Regions from separate parts of the Cohnella sp. LGH genome, predicted to be linked through region 1. Evidence: riboswitches for the same ligand, from Rfam matches in the RefSeq annotation. Region 1 holds a riboswitch; the other holds the start of a gene.
The links. Region 1 has a riboswitch for ZMP and ZTP ahead of J4772_RS33800 (TIGR01440 family protein). Riboswitches for the same ligand answer to the same signal wherever they lie in the genome.
Positions count from the first base shown of each region.

Region 1 (7,533 bases):
TGGGAGGATGCAGAGCGCCGTACATTGACTACCAAACTTACTATTGAAACTATTAAAGGATGGATAGGTTTATAGATTTCAAATCCGGACATACTGATGGCTAAGACGTTCCGGAACGCATAGCGCTGCACCGACGGGTGCGACAGGGAGCGGTAACTATGCGTAAGAGCCATCATTTCTTTTCCTTTATCAAAGTTGTTCTGTTGATCGTAGCTGTAGGTTTCGGTTTGCTTGCAACGGTAGGTCGCTATGTCGAGGCTAATTCGGGAGATGGAATTCCCGAGGACGCTATCCGCATTCGTATTATCGCCAATTCCGATAAAAAAACGGATCAGTCCGTCAAAAATAAAGTGCGCGACGAGGTCGCCGCTTACATCCAAACGTGGGGCGGCATGCCCGACACTCACGACAAAGCCTATGCGCTAATTAAAAGCCATATGGCCGACATTCAGCACATCGTAGACGACAAACTGGATGAGCTTGGCGTTTCCTATGGGGGAGCAGTTGAACTCGGAGAGGTACCATTTCCCGAGAAAACGTTCGAGGGAGAGCGTTACGAGGCGGGCAATTACGAAGCGCTGAGAATTACGCTGGGCAAAGGCAACGGGACCAATTGGTGGTGCGTGCTGTTCCCGCCGCTCTGCCTGACGGCTGCTGTTGCGAAGGACGATCCCGGAGCATCGGCGGAGGCGCGCGCAGCTTCGGCCGGAGGATCTTCCGCGGACGCGGGAGACGAGGAGCCTAAGGCAAAGTTTTTCCTGTGGGAATTGCTTGAGAAGCTGTTTGCGTTTCTCGGCTCCTTGTTCGGCTAACCCGACCTTAGCCAGTGTGCTATAATAACGTAAACGCCCTGAAGACAAGGATGATCGGCATCATGAACATAGAGACGAAGTACTGGCCCGCGGAGCTATCGCGGGCCGGCATCGAGGAAGCCGCCGCGGCGATCGCCGCAGGCGGCGTTGTCGCGTTCCCGACCGAGACCGTGTACGGTCTCGGCGGGGACGCAAGGAGCACGGAAGCGGTGGGGCGGATTTTTGCGGCCAAGGGCCGCCCGTCCGACAATCCGCTGATCGTGCATCTGGCGCACGGCGCAAACGTGGCCGGCCTGGTCAAGGAGATCGGCGCCGTCGAAGCGGCGTTGATGGACGCTTTCTGGCCGGGGCCGCTCACGCTGGTGCTGCCGGTGCGAGAGGGGGCGGTGTCGCCGCTCGTGACGGCTGGGCTGGACACGGTCGCCGTGCGGGTTCCCGCGCACGATCTGGCCAGGGAGCTGATTGAGCGGGCGGGCTGCCCGATCGCGGCGCCGAGCGCCAATCGCTCCGGACGTCCGAGCCCGACGCAGGCGCGGCACGTTCTGGAGGATCTGAACGGGAGAATCGACGGAGTGCTGGACGGCGGGGCGACCGGGGTCGGCGTGGAATCGACGGTCGTGCGGGTCGTGGACGGAATGATTCATATTTTGCGGCCGGGCGGCGTTACGCGGGAGCAGCTGCGCGATACGGTCGTCGGACTGGCGATCGTAGCGGAGGAGACGAAGGAGGAGGCGCGAGCGGAGAGACGGGCGGCAACCGCGGCGGTGGGAGTGGGAACGGAGGTCTCTCTCTCCTCAAGAGGCGAGCAAGGCTCGTCCCGATCCTCTGCGACCGACGCGGAAGCGCCGCGCTCCCCGGGAGTCAAGTACGCGCATTATGCGCCGCAGGGCGAAATGCTGCTCGTTACGGGTGCGTTCGAACGGCTGTCCTCGACCGTGCAGGCCCAGGCGCGCCAAGCCGCGGACGCAGGGAAGCGAGTGGCCGTGCTGAGCTGTTCGGAACACGTCGCGGGCTACCGGGCGGACATTGTCTACGACTGCGGCCCTCGCAATGAACCCGGGAAGGCTGCGCAGACTTTGTATGCGACGCTGCGCGAATGCGATGAACAGGGCATCGATTATATCGTCGCCGAAGGCTATCCCGAGGACGGGATCGGCGCTGCGCTGATGAACCGGCTGCGCAAAGCCTCCGGAGGACGCGAGATCGAAGCCCGCTAACGGCCGGCATTCCTCCCTTTTGCATGATCGCCGTCTTGTCCGCATATGTTGTGGAGAGGGACAGGCGGCAAGCTTGCGCCGCGATAACTCGCGGCGTCGGTTGAATGCAAGGAGGGACAAGCATGGTTGACGTGTCTGCGGCAACCGGTCAGGCGCTGACCATTCTGGTGATGGCGGTCGCTTTGGGCATGGACGCGTTCTCGCTAGGGATCGGCATCGGTTTGAAGGGCGTGCGGCTGTACGATATTTTGAAGCTGAGCACGCTGATCGGCATTTTCCATGTGCTGATGCCGCTCGGCGGCATGTATACGGGGCAATACGTCAGCGAACTGCTCGGAGGGATCGCCACTTCCGCAGCCGGAGCGCTGCTGCTTCTGCTTGGAGGGCATATGGTGTACAGCTCCTTGCGCGGGGAGTCGGTGGATTCGATCAATCATCGTACCTTATGGGGGATGCTCGTATTTGCATTTAGCGTGAGCGTCGATTCCTTTTCCGTCGGGGTATCCTTGGGGATGTTCTCTGCGCATGTGTGGCTAACCGTGCTGATGTTCGGGCTGTTCGGCGGAATGCTGAGCGTGTTCGGACTGATGCTCGGGAGAAAAGCAAGCCGGAGCCTGGGAGGATATGGCGAGGCGCTTGGCGGTGTTATTTTGTTCGGATTTGGTCTATTATTTCTGATATAGAGAGTTATCCATCAACTATGCAAGCAGGGGGAGAATATGAATCGGGTTTTGATCGTATGCACGGGCAACACTTGCCGTAGTCCCATGGCCGAGGCGATCTTCAAGGATTTGGCCGCGCGCAGCGGCAAGCCGCTCGAGATTCGCTCCGCAGGCATAGCCGCGGCTAACGGCTCGCCGATTTCGCCGAATGCGGCGGAGACGCTCAAAAGGCGCAAACTGGAGATACCCGGAACTTCGACTTCGTTAAGCGCGGAAGAGGTAGTCTGGGCCAACCTCATCCTGACGATGACGGCCGGGCACAAGAGGGCGATTCTGGAACGTTATCCCGAAGCGCTGTCCAAGACGTTCACGCTGAAGGAATATGCGCTGCGCGGAGATCCGGTTATGGACGATGTGGCGGAGGCGGAACGGATCTATTCGGAGTGGCAGGTAAAGCAGCTGCTCGGCGAGCCGATGACGGACGAGGAGAAGGTACGGCTATTCGAGCTGCAGCGCCGAATTCCGGACTTCGATGTCGCCGATCCGTTCGGAGGCCCGTTGTCGCTCTATGAGCGGACAGCCGACGAAATCGAGGATATTTTATTGATGCTGATCGATAAGTGGGACCGGGATCGCGGAAATTCGCGAGCCGGTGATTGATTTTTTTGCGAAGCTTAGGTATGATGATCCTATAACTTCAAGATTCCGATGTAACTGGCGACGACAAGTGGAGTATACCACGGTGGAGCATCGGAATGACGGCCGGTCGCCTGGGCGAAGAGCAGCGTGCTATAAGCGCGCTTGCTCTTTTTTGTCTTTTTACCTCTTGAAGAGGTTGTTCGAACTTGGTTTGAAGCCGATCGGGACGCCGGCTGGAGGCGTTAATGCGACATCGTTCGACACCCGTCCTATGTTTGAGCCCGGTAAATTCAGGTATAATACCTGTATTGTCGTCTAACGGAACAACTGTGCGGCGAGGGCATGTCTGCAAACCCGCTCGGGGGCGTCTTTCACCGCCTTTTCGCCCCCTGCTTCGTCACTTTTGCTTGACGTACCCCCGGTACGCCTTCACAAAAGTTCCTTGCATGGGACGAAAATTCGGCAAAATCTGCTGCCCTCGGAGTATGCAGACACGCCCTAGGAGGATGGCAGGTATGACTGCGGAGTCTCGTTCGATCGTCGATCAAGCGGAAATGTTGATGGACGAATTGGTGAGGATGGGCAAGCTCCGTCCGGGCCAGATTGTCGTGCTGGGAGTCAGCACGAGCGAAGTGCGAGGACAGCGGATCGGAACCTTCGGGGCGGAGGAGGTTGCGAGCCTGATTCATGAAGGGGTCGAACGGGTGCGGGCGCGCGTCGGGGTGCATGTCGTCTGGCAATGCTGCGAGCATCTGAACCGGGCGCTCGTGGCCGAGCGGCGGCTAGCCGAAGCTCAAGGCTGGACCGAGGTGGCTGCGGTTCCCGTCCCGAAAGCGGGCGGGTCGATGGCCGCCTACGCTTATCGCCGACTGGAGGAGCCCTGTCTCGTCGAGGCAGTGCAAGCCCATGCCGGCATCGATATCGGCGAGACGCTCATCGGGATGCATCTTCGTCCCGTCGCCGTGCCTCTCAGGCCGTCCATCCGCGAGGTTGGGCACGCTCGGGTTAACATGGCCGCCACTCGGCCGAAGTTGATCGGGGGCGCAAGAGCCGTTTACGAGCAGGATGGCCGAAATGCTTCCATCGCGGGAGAGTCTGGCGGCAGTCCCTCGTCGCCTGCTTGCGATTAACGCTTTATCGAATGAGCAAAGGAACAAAAAAAACGGACTACAAAACGGGAGGAATAGCTATTATGTTGGAAAATTTGCGCAATCAAGATCCGGAAATCGTCGAAGCCCTGAACCTGGAACTGAAACGTCAACGCGACAACATCGAACTGATCGCTTCCGAAAATATCGTCAGCGAAGCCGTTCTCGAAACGATGGGCACAGTTCTGACTAATAAATATGCGGAAGGCTACCCGGGCAAGCGTTACTATGGCGGCTGCGAATACGTCGACATCCCGGAGCAAATCGCTCGCGATCGTGCGAAGGAACTGTTCGGAGCCGAGCACGCCAACGTGCAGCCTCACTCCGGCGCTCAGGCGAACCTGGCCGTCTATCTGGCCGTTCTGAAGCCGGGCGATACGGTACTGGGCATGAATTTGGCGCACGGCGGCCACTTGACGCACGGCAATCCGGCGAACGCGTCCGGCCTGCTGTACAACTTCGTCGCTTACGGAGTTAACGACCAGACGTTCACGATCGATTACGAAGAGCTGCGCAAGGCGGCGTTTAAGCACCGTCCTCGTCTAATTGTTGCAGGCGCATCCGCTTATCCGCGCGCGATCGATTTCGAGAAAATCGGCCAAATCGCCAACGACGTAGGCGCGCTGTTCATGGTCGACATGGCGCATATCGCAGGTCTTGTAGCCGGCGGCGAGCACCAGAATCCGGTGCCGTACGCGCACTTCGTTACGACGACGACGCACAAGACGCTGCGCGGTCCTCGCGGCGGCTTGATTCTGTGCCGCAAAGCTTGGGCGGCGGCGATCGACAAAGCGGTATTCCCGGGCACGCAAGGCGGTCCGCTGATGCACATCATCGCGGCTAAAGCGGTCGCGCTCGGCGAAGCGCTCCAGCCTTCGTTCAAGGATTATGCGCGCAACGTTGTCATCAACGCCAAGGCGCTGTCCGAAGCGCTTGTCGCCGAAGGTCTGAACATCGTATCCGGCGGCACCGACAACCACCTGATGCTAATCGATACGCGCAACTTGAACATTACGGGCAAAGAGGCGGAGCATGTGCTCGACTCCGTAGCGATTACCGTTAACAAGAACGCGATTCCGTTCGATCCGACCAGCCCGTTCATTACGAGCGGCATCCGTCTCGGCACGCCGGCCGTTACGACGCGCGGCATGGACGTCGAAGCGATGAAGACGATCGCCAAGGTCATCGCTCTGACGTTGAGAAATACGAAGGACGAAGCGACGCTGGCGCAAGCCCGCAAGATGGTCGCCGATCTGACTGCGCAGTATCCTTTGTACCCGAACCTGGCGTACTAATGCTTTGGTTGCATAGAATATAAGCACAAGCCCTCTTGCTTCCTGACTGGAAGCCGGAGGGCTTTTTTTGCGTTCCGGTGTCTTTTTCGAGCTAAGCGCGTGGGGAGGACATGACCCTGGGTGACCAAAACGATGACAAAAACGATGACGGCGGTCACTTACCGGCATTACAGAGAGCAAACTATAATACTCCTCGAAGGATGTCGAAGCTTGACCGCGCACGGTCGCTTAATTATGCAGCCTACCGAAACGGAGGAAGTAGATTTGAATATCGATAAGAAAAGCAAGATAACGAGATATGTCGTTTCTTCGGCGATGGTCGCCAATGCGCTGGCAGCGCCGGTCGCGGTATTCGCGGCCGACGAGGCAAGAAGTCCAGACGCGCTGCAGGCGGCGGTAAACGAACTGATGGAGAAGGCCATTATGGTTGGCGACGACAAAGGGCAGCTCAATCTGGAAGGAAAATTGACCCGCGCCCAGGTTGCCGCAATTTTGGCCAGATCGTTAAACCTGAACGCGACGCTCGCGCCGGTATCGGATTTCAAGGACGTGAGCAAAGACCATTGGGGCTTGAAATACATCAGCGTCATGGACAGATTGGGAGTCATGACGGGCTCGGACGGCAGCTTCCGTCCGAACGCCGTTCTTACAAGAGAGGAACTAGCCGTCATTTTGGTTCGGATTACGCAGACAAGCATCGTGGGCAAAGGGGGCGGATTGGCGGTCAGCGATGCTAGCGAGATCAGTTCGTGGGCCAAGCCTTACGTCCAGGCCGCCCTCGAAGCCGACTTGCTCTCGGCGCCAGGCGGCAGATTCGCTCCCAAGAGCCAGGTCGATCGCAAGGAAGTGGCCTTGGTCACCTCGGCATTTATCAACGGCGACAACTTCGAGGCGTACAAGGAAAGCGTAAAAGCGCTGCTAGACGAAGGGAAGAAGATTTCGAACAGCGATCCGTCGGTCTGATCGGGCAGCGGATTTCCGAGGACGTTATCCCGCTTTCACCCGAGAGCGGGTAACGGCCTTTCCTATTTCACGAGGCGAGAAAGAAATGAGCGGGATGAAAATCGTATGCTGCATGCTGACGAGAAACAATGAGGCGTCTTTGGCCAAAGCCGTGCGAAGCGTAATGCCGCACTTGGACGACATCGTCATCGTGGATACGGGGTCCGAGGACGGCAGTGTCCAAACGGCCCGTGAGCTCGGCGCCCGAGTTTACGAAGCGGAGTGGAACGATCATTTCGGCGAGGCGCGAAATATTTCGCTGAAATACGCGGATGGGGCGGATTGGGTTCTGGTGATCGATGCGGACGAAGAGTTTGTCTGGAAAGGAGAAACCGATCTCAAGGAGTGGCTCGCTTCTCTTGCCCGGCAAACGGTTGTCGCATTCGAATGTCGCCACTACGAGACGAAGGACGACCGGATGTTGGCGGTAACTCACGTCGATCGGCTTTTTTCTCCTAGACACTATCGATACGAGGGTGGCATTCACGAAAAGCTGGTCGCAGCCTGCGATGGGATTAAGCGACTGAACGCGCAATGTCCGTTCGCTTCCTTCCGCCACGTTGGGTACTCCTCGGAATTCCATCTCGCCAAAAGCCGGAGGAACATGAGGATTTTAGGCAGAGAGCTGCAGGCGCGCCCTTCCGACGGACGAATTCATCGTTACCTCGCAGCGGAGCTTCACCATGTCGGAAGTTACATCGAATGCATTGAATACGCGAATTCCGCGCTTAGCTTGCTGGCGGGGTCGGATGCGTACA
Region 1 covers NZ_CP072117.1:8,193,754-8,201,286, reverse strand. Annotated here, with positions in the region: gene thrC (threonine synthase) at 1-75, shown strand, start outside; gene J4772_RS33820 (stage II sporulation protein R) at 159-812, shown strand; gene J4772_RS33815 (L-threonylcarbamoyladenylate synthase) at 875-2,029, shown strand; gene J4772_RS33810 (manganese efflux pump MntP) at 2,152-2,712, shown strand; gene J4772_RS33805 (low molecular weight protein arginine phosphatase) at 2,749-3,351, shown strand; ZMP/ZTP riboswitch at 3,392-3,474, shown strand; gene J4772_RS33800 (TIGR01440 family protein) at 3,846-4,460, shown strand; gene glyA (serine hydroxymethyltransferase) at 4,523-5,773, shown strand; gene J4772_RS33790 (S-layer homology domain-containing protein) at 5,894-6,736, shown strand; gene J4772_RS33785 (glycosyltransferase) at 6,822-7,533, shown strand, end outside.

Region 2 (7,533 bases), 1.2 Mb from region 1:
ATTCGCACAATTGCCGCATCAACGCTCGGGGGCGGAGCAAAATGAGTGCGCGGCACCATCGCTCGCATCTCGAACTGAAACGCAAAAAAGAGACAGACGCGCTGTCCCCTTCATCCCTATTTGCAGCAGGATATCCTAAAATGGGCAGACCGATTCCGTTGTGCTCCGCACGCAGGCAGAGCCTTTGTTCACTATTTAATTAGTGGCCAAAGAGACAGAACGCAATCTGAAATAATTTATAACACCCATTGTTAGGACAACCCTCCGATCCTCGAATTGAAGTTATTTTAGCACATCTCCAGATGCAAAGAAAGGCATACTGTCTCACTCACTGCCGTCAAAAGGTAAGAAATGGCTTAGTATCCCTCTAGCGCGGAAGCGTTTCGCTTTTCAGGAGCCGCTCCGTTTCATCAATAAGCTCGCGCAACAGGCTTAAAGCTTCCCTTGAACTATCTTGTTCTGCTGTGAGCAAGGTGAAAATATGGTTTATTCTTTGAGAGTAGCTGTCTGGCACCGCTTTAAACGAATCGGCGATCGCGGCAGCCCCTTTCTCGTTCATCAAGCAGGTTTCGTTAATTGCAAACAAAACTTGATTCAAGCAGGCTACCGCTCTGAAACAACAGCCTGCGACATAAGACAAATCGTTTTTGTAGACTCCTTTATATCCGTTTTCGAGAGAAAAGGACGCCTCCCAAAAAAATTTCTGTAGGGTTGCTTTTTGAAAAGCGGGCGGGTAAGGCGTTGTTCTGTTCTTCAGTTTATCTATGACGCCGGACGGGTCCCATAACACTTTACACGATGCGACTTCCGCAAAATAAATCGAGTTGACGAAGCCGTGGGGATGCCCTGGCTGATAATCGATAGTAAGCTCTCCCGCAGCACACTGTTCGATCACTCGCGACACTTTATTTTGATCGCGCAACAAAAAATCGACCGGAGTTTCATTCACCTTCAACCAGCCGCCGCCGTTAATCCAGGGTCCCCAGTCGCCAATCTCTGTCACTAAGTTGTCTCTATGCTCGTCATCGAGTACAGTCGCGACCCGGCGAAGCTTGGGAATGTCCAACCCTTTATCGGAATCGTAGTAAATCCCGATATCAATATCGGAGCTCGGTCCTTCAGTCCCTCTGGCTCTTGAGCCGCCAAGAACCAGTGCGCTTATCCCGTTGATGTGCTTTAAACTTTCGACTATATAAGAAATTGTGCTTTGCACGCTCATCTCTCGCTCGCTCCCATCCGGAATTAGTATCCTTGAGCTTTCATAGCGGCGGCAACCGTGTGCTTCAATAACGTGGCGATGGTCACAGGACCTACTCCGGCGGGAACCGGAGTTATGGCGGATACATGCGGAAGGCATGCCTCATAATCCACATCGCCGATATTTCCCGGGTTGTATCCGGCATCCAACACAACAGCCCCGGGCTTAACCCAGTCGCCTTTAACGAAGCGCGGTTTTCCGACTGCTGCGACAACGATATCTGCCGCTCTCACAAACTCCTCCAGATTCACTGTCTTGGAGTGACATGTGGTTACCGTCGCATCTTTGTTCAACAACATGGCCGATACAGGTTTGCCGAGAATGGGGCTTCTTCCGATGACTACCGCATGCCTCATCATCCCTTTCTCCCAGTTAAAAACATAAAGAGGCAAGGAAATTTACTCCTTACCTCTGCCCAGGCGACCGGCTGTATGAAGTATGCGCTCCCCCGTGGTACTCCACGTTTCGCCAGTTACGCATACCGAACATCTAATTGCATTCTGACAGAAATATTTAACAGATTCAACACTAATGTCAGCCGGAAGGCGATATGGTCAAGCGTTCAATTGTTACCGGTTCGATAGAAGGACGGCGGAACCCCCTGCTTCTTCTTGAACGATCTGCTGAATGCGTGCACGTTGGGATACCCGAATTGTTCAGCGATTTGGGTCAGTGGCCGATTGGTCAACTGAATCGCTTGTTTGGCTTTCTCCAACCGAATCTGTTGATGATATTGCATGGGGCTGACCTGGAACGCGTCGCGAAACATACGGTTCAGGTAAAACTTACTGAAGCAGAATTCGCACGACAACTCGTCGAGCGTAACGTGACAGTCTGCACGAAGGTATAAATACTGCTGCACCTTCAGCAGCACTTCCCGGTTGATGTGAACATACGGCAACCTCTGCCAGTGGCGCTCCCGCATCAAGCAGGCGAGCAATTCGATAACCATGCCGACGGTCCTGATCTCATAGTAGAGCATCTGCTGATCGCGTTCATGGATGATATCGAGCAGCTTCTGCTCGAACATAGCCGGCTCCCGCAGCTGGATTCCGATCGGCAGCGAGTCCAGAGGCAGCGGCGAAGGGTCCTCGTGCGCCCCCGTTCCCCGCTCCAGACCGAACTGAAGGTACAGCCTGCGAATCGCCTGCTTCGAAACGGAGCGAATCGAATAGCTCTGTCCCGGGCGGAACAGGAATAAATCACCCGGCAAACCGCGATAGCTGCGGCTGTCTGCCACGACGGACAGCTCCCCTTCTTTCACATACAAAATTTCATATTCCTTCGCGATATGCTCTTTGATAATCCACGGAACAGGATGCACGCTGTCCGCGGCAACTCTGACGAAAGGCGTAAAGTGGCGGATATCCTTGCCCATGCCTATCCCTCCGCATCGCTTATGAGAAGTGCTGGCCGGATTCGCTCCCGCCGGCCGCAGCGGTTACTGCATTGCCCTGCGCGCCCCCCGCCGCCGCTTCCGACGTCTCCGGCAACACCAGCCGACCGGGAATGATAACCTTGCCGCTCAGTTCATTGCCCCTCATCGCCTCCAGCAGGAAACGAGCGGCCATCTGACCTACCTCTGCTCGCGGAATGTGTACAGTCGGTATTCGCCGCTTAATCTCCTGGTCGCCGCTAATATTGTCGCACCCGATCAGTTCGATGTCGCGCCCGGGAGTCAAACCTGCGTCCTGCAGCGCTTGCAGCGCTCCGAACGCCGATCGGTCGCTAACCGCGAAGACCGCGGTGGGCCTGCGGGGCAACTCCAGCAAATATTTCATTTCGTAATATCCTTTAATGTACTTACGGTCGAAGTTAGGCGTAATGTAGTCCGTCACAAGCGTTAGTCCGTTCTCTCTCAGCGCGGCGCAGTAGCCCGCATAACGGTCGATCAGCGGTTTGTACTTCGCCGGTCCGCTGATGAAACCGATGTGGGTATGTCCATTGCGGATCAAATACTCCGTCGCCAAGTAACCTGCCCCGTAATGATCCGAGTGAACGGATAATCCGTCGCCTGTGTGCGTGTAATTGTCGACGAGCACCATCGGTACGGCATATCCTCTCAATTCCTGAACGATCTCGTCGGTAATCAATCCGCCGCCGAGCAGGATAAGCCCCGAAATATTTTCCAACCATGACAGCGGCTCGTCTCCGGCCCTTACGAAATTCAGCATCACTTCAAATCCAAGCAGGCGGCACTCGATTTCAATCGCGCGGAGAATCTCGCCATTATACGAATCGTTGTGCACCGCGATCGTTTCCTCGATCAATAGTCGGACGAACGGTTTGCCTTCGCTGACGGCCAGATCGTGACTGAGCTCCGTGTAGGCTTGCCGTATGGCGTGCTTGGTTTCTTCCGTGAACGTGCCTTTGTTATTTAGCACAAGGGACACGGTAGCGGGAGAGAAGCCAGTCTTATCCGCTATCTTCTTGACGCCGGGTTTTCTGCTTGGGCCGAACTTCGTATTCATGGTTATCCTCCTGCAGCTTTAACGATATTATCGATTGGAATGGATCCCGACTTCACTTCCACAGACACCTCGTTGCCGTCGAACGCTACCGTCCCGTATCCCCCTTCTACGCTCAGGAAACTGCGGAACGGCTTGCCGGGATGATCCTCCAGGTAGAGCACCCGATTGCTTGCGTCGTAGCGGACCCCGCTCCAGCTCTGAATCAACCCGTAGGAAGCCATCGCTCTTGCGTACCAATGGCCGCATTCGTATTCGTCATAAGGGTTGCGGATACTTCCATCGTAACGATCCCGGCATACGCGCACGATGTCGAGGGCTTCTTCTACGCACCCCATCGTCAGCAGATGAGACGCCACTTGGTATTCGATTCCCGTCCACACTTCGTTGCTGTAGATGAACGGCAGCGACAGCTTGCCGCCCTTGGGCCAAGTGCACAACAGCAGGCCGCCTTCCCGGCCAAGCGCAAAGCCCGGACGCTGCGGATTGGCGTGCACGCTCAAGTCGCGGACGTGATTGTAACGGTAAACGCTGATCAGATGGCTGCGCACCTTGCCCGGGTCAAGAATGTGGCCGAGCCCGCACATGTGGGCCAACCAGGCCCCAATGACGCCATCGGACAGGCACCCTTTGCCGTACTGATACTTCGGCCCTTCCTTGCGCAGCAATTCGATCGCTTCCTCCGAGTAATCCCCGTTCCACGTCTCCTGCTCCCCGGTAGGCGCCGCTTCCCTCAGACCTATCCACTTGATCTGTTGTTCGAAATACTCTCCATTAAACAACTCGTTCTCCATATAATCTCGTCCTCGGCGGTACAGCTCCTCGAATTCTGCGATTCTCTCCGCACTCTCTCCCGCTTCCGCAGCCATAAGCGAAGCTGCCTTCAGCGCGCCTAGATAAATGGACGTACACATGCCGTCAGGGCCCCAAAATTCAATGTCGTAAGTGTTGTGATGCGGTTCAACCAATATTCCCTGGCGATCCGGGTCCCATGTGTCCATCGCATATTGCAGACTGAGAGCCAGCTTGGGCCACTGCCGCTTCATCCAGGCCGTATCGCCGCTTATTTTCCATTCCCGGTACACTCGCATCAAGCCGCCCAGCTGCCCGTCGCTCGCTGCCCGATGCTCATGATCCGCCGGACGGATGGGGAGAGGAACCCGAATCGTCTGATGTCCGCGTTCATCCATCCCTTCGCCAAGCTCCGTCTCCCTGATCCCTCTCTCTAATGAAGGAAACAGATGGGGGATCGCCTGGGCATAATTCCACACATGCGTGCAAGTACCGTGGCAGCAGCCTCCTAAATCGAAGCACCCCTCCCAGCCCCACAACCGGCCATCTGTTTGTCGAAGCACGGTTGGCGACTTCAAAATACTGAGATTGGCCGCGACCGCCTCCGTCAATTCCGGCGGCATCGTCGTGTCGAAGAACGTATCGCTGAACAGGGCGCTTCTCTCCCGAAGGCGATCGTAATGGGTTTTCCAATACTGAGCGACTTCTTTGATACTTCCAAATCTGCCAGCGTACCAGGGTTTATGAAAATGCGGCCATTCGACGTATTTCTTGTTCGTCTTGTCAAACTCTTCAGTAGAAACATTGGATTCGGGCACATACCAGCACAATTGCAACCTCACCTGTTGCTCGCCTTCCGGCTCCAGCGTCAACGGCACATACAAGCTCGCGCCCGGACTCGGCCGATCTCCCGCTGCCAACGGAGGTTTCTCCTGCGACACGCCCGTTTCCACGGCATTCCACAACATGGTGAGCGGATCGAACCATCCCCCTCTAAACCAGGAGCAGTCCGCTACGGCGTTCGGATGGTCGACGGCTGCGGAGAAGGCGCCTTGCTCCCATGGTTTCCCTTCCGTCGGATCCTGCTCAAGTATGAATCCGCCGGGTACGATCCCCGCTGCAACCCGGTTGCCCTCAGAGTCTTCAATCTTCATAAAGTTCGTCGCGTGAAAAGAATAAATCAATTCGAGACGCCGCTTCGTCCGGTTGATTAAAGTAATTTCCAATGCCGCGACAGGCAGACTGGAATGATCGACATCCGCCGGATCGAAAGGACTCCAGCCCGTGACGACGGCTTCGATGGGCAGCGTGTCGTCTCTCAGATTCACACGTCCGAACGGGAATTGTCCGGTGAAGGCACATTCGGCGAATCGCGGCAGCCCATAATGCTTGCCCGTCTGCCCGTTGCCGGCTCCTCCGAAATCCGTCGACCGGCTGTTGAATATTTTCCAATCCTGAACCGGCCCTTCCAGCACTCGCGCGATCGACTCGTTCCCGTCGCGAATGTGAACAGCGGAGAAAATGATTGGCTCATTGAGCAGATCCGGCGTATTCCTTAGGGAGAAGTGCGTCATTGCACCCGTGCCCTCCAGGCAGAACATGCCTGCCCCCAGCCCGCCTAGCGGAAAGGCTACTTTAGCGTTGTATTTCCCTTCATATTGGGAGTTATAAATACGATCATGCGTTTTCATATCTTTTTCTCTCCATTTCTCCTGTCTTTGTTTGCTAGACTGTTAGCTATTAATACAGCGCATCGATATAGAAAGCGACGGAACTCGGATCCTTGTCATATTGCTCCTGCAGATACGCTTCGAATTTCTCCACGCCCGCCTTCTTCAATTGCGCTCGATAGTCGTTCACGATATCGGTCGCTTTCTCCATCGAACCGGCGAAGTAAGCCCTCACGACAATATCCGGGTAGCTGTCCAACACTGGCTTCAACCGTTCCTCGATATCCGGCACTTCCGACAGATAGGAGAGCGCGGAGTAGCCGTCCCAGTACTTGAAGGTCGGATTGCCGTACATCTGCAGCTCCTTGGACAAGCCGAACATTTCCGGATTTTCTTCCTCCTGCCATGACTCGCCGAAATCCCTGACATCATTGTTGTCCGTCGATCCGAGCAGCAAACCCCATAACGTCGGCACGATATCTTTGACGCGATCGGGACTCTCCGAACGTTGTTTCTTCCACTCCTCGGTCAGCACCACTTTGTCGTCCTTGAGCGTATAGTGCTTGCCCTCGATACCGAATTTCCACAACAGCTTGCCTTCCTTGGACGCCAGAAAGTCGGCGAACTTGACGATGTCCTCGGGATTTTTGGTCGTCGACGGAATTTCCCAGCTCATGTACCCCGACTTATACTTCTCGTATACCGCATCCTCGCCCTTGTAATTGGACATTTGGTCCATCGGTACGTACCTTGTTTTGAGGAATCTATCGGGCATCACGTTGGCATATGTCGTGATGGCGAACGATCCGTTGGCCATTGCCTCTTCCGCGCGCACATTGTCCATCGTGAAGGCTTCCTTGTCCAGCAGCCCTTCGGCAAGCAGTTTGCGCACGAACTCGATCTGTTTCGTAATGTACTCGGTTTCGGCCAGATGCTTCACCTTGCCGTCGGTATCTACGTCAAATCGGGTGCCGTTGCCGAAATCCCAATTACGATACAGTGTGCTCGTGATGGAACCGCCCCAGAATCGCGATCCGATGACGGTAACGGGTTTGCCGTTGTTATCTTTGAAATCGCCCTCTTTAATTCGCTTGGCCAGATCATACAACTCATCCATTGTCTTGATCTTGCTCGGATCGACGCCAAGCGCTTGAACGATGTCCTGACGGACCCACATGCCGGATCGACCGTGCACGCGCTCTTCATCGGTCAGATCTGAGCCTGGAATGTTCAAATGCACCGCATACACTTTGCCGTCGAATTCGGGACGAAACATGATGTTCTCCTTGGAATCGCGCGGCAGGAATTCGTCTTCGAAGTACTTGCTGTACACTTTCGTATTTTT
Region 2 covers NZ_CP072117.1:497,303-504,835, reverse strand. Annotated here, with positions in the region: partial or broken gene J4772_RS02000 (rRNA adenine N-6-methyltransferase family protein) at 1-74, opposite strand, end outside; gene J4772_RS01995 (nucleotidyltransferase domain-containing protein) at 368-1,219, opposite strand; partial or broken gene J4772_RS01990 (bifunctional 5,10-methylene-tetrahydrofolate dehydrogenase/5,10-methylene-tetrahydrofolate cyclohydrolase) at 1,243-1,611, opposite strand; ZMP/ZTP riboswitch at 1,665-1,744, opposite strand; gene J4772_RS01985 (helix-turn-helix domain-containing protein) at 1,821-2,636, opposite strand; gene J4772_RS01980 (LacI family DNA-binding transcriptional regulator) at 2,656-3,729, opposite strand; gene J4772_RS01975 (GH116 family glycosyl hydrolase) at 3,732-6,209, opposite strand; gene J4772_RS01970 (extracellular solute-binding protein) at 6,259-7,533, opposite strand, start outside.
Region 2: linked by a shared signal. The riboswitch ahead of J4772_RS01990 (bifunctional 5,10-methylene-tetrahydrofolate dehydrogenase/5,10-methylene-tetrahydrofolate cyclohydrolase) and the one ahead of J4772_RS33800 (TIGR01440 family protein) in region 1 are both predicted to bind ZMP and ZTP.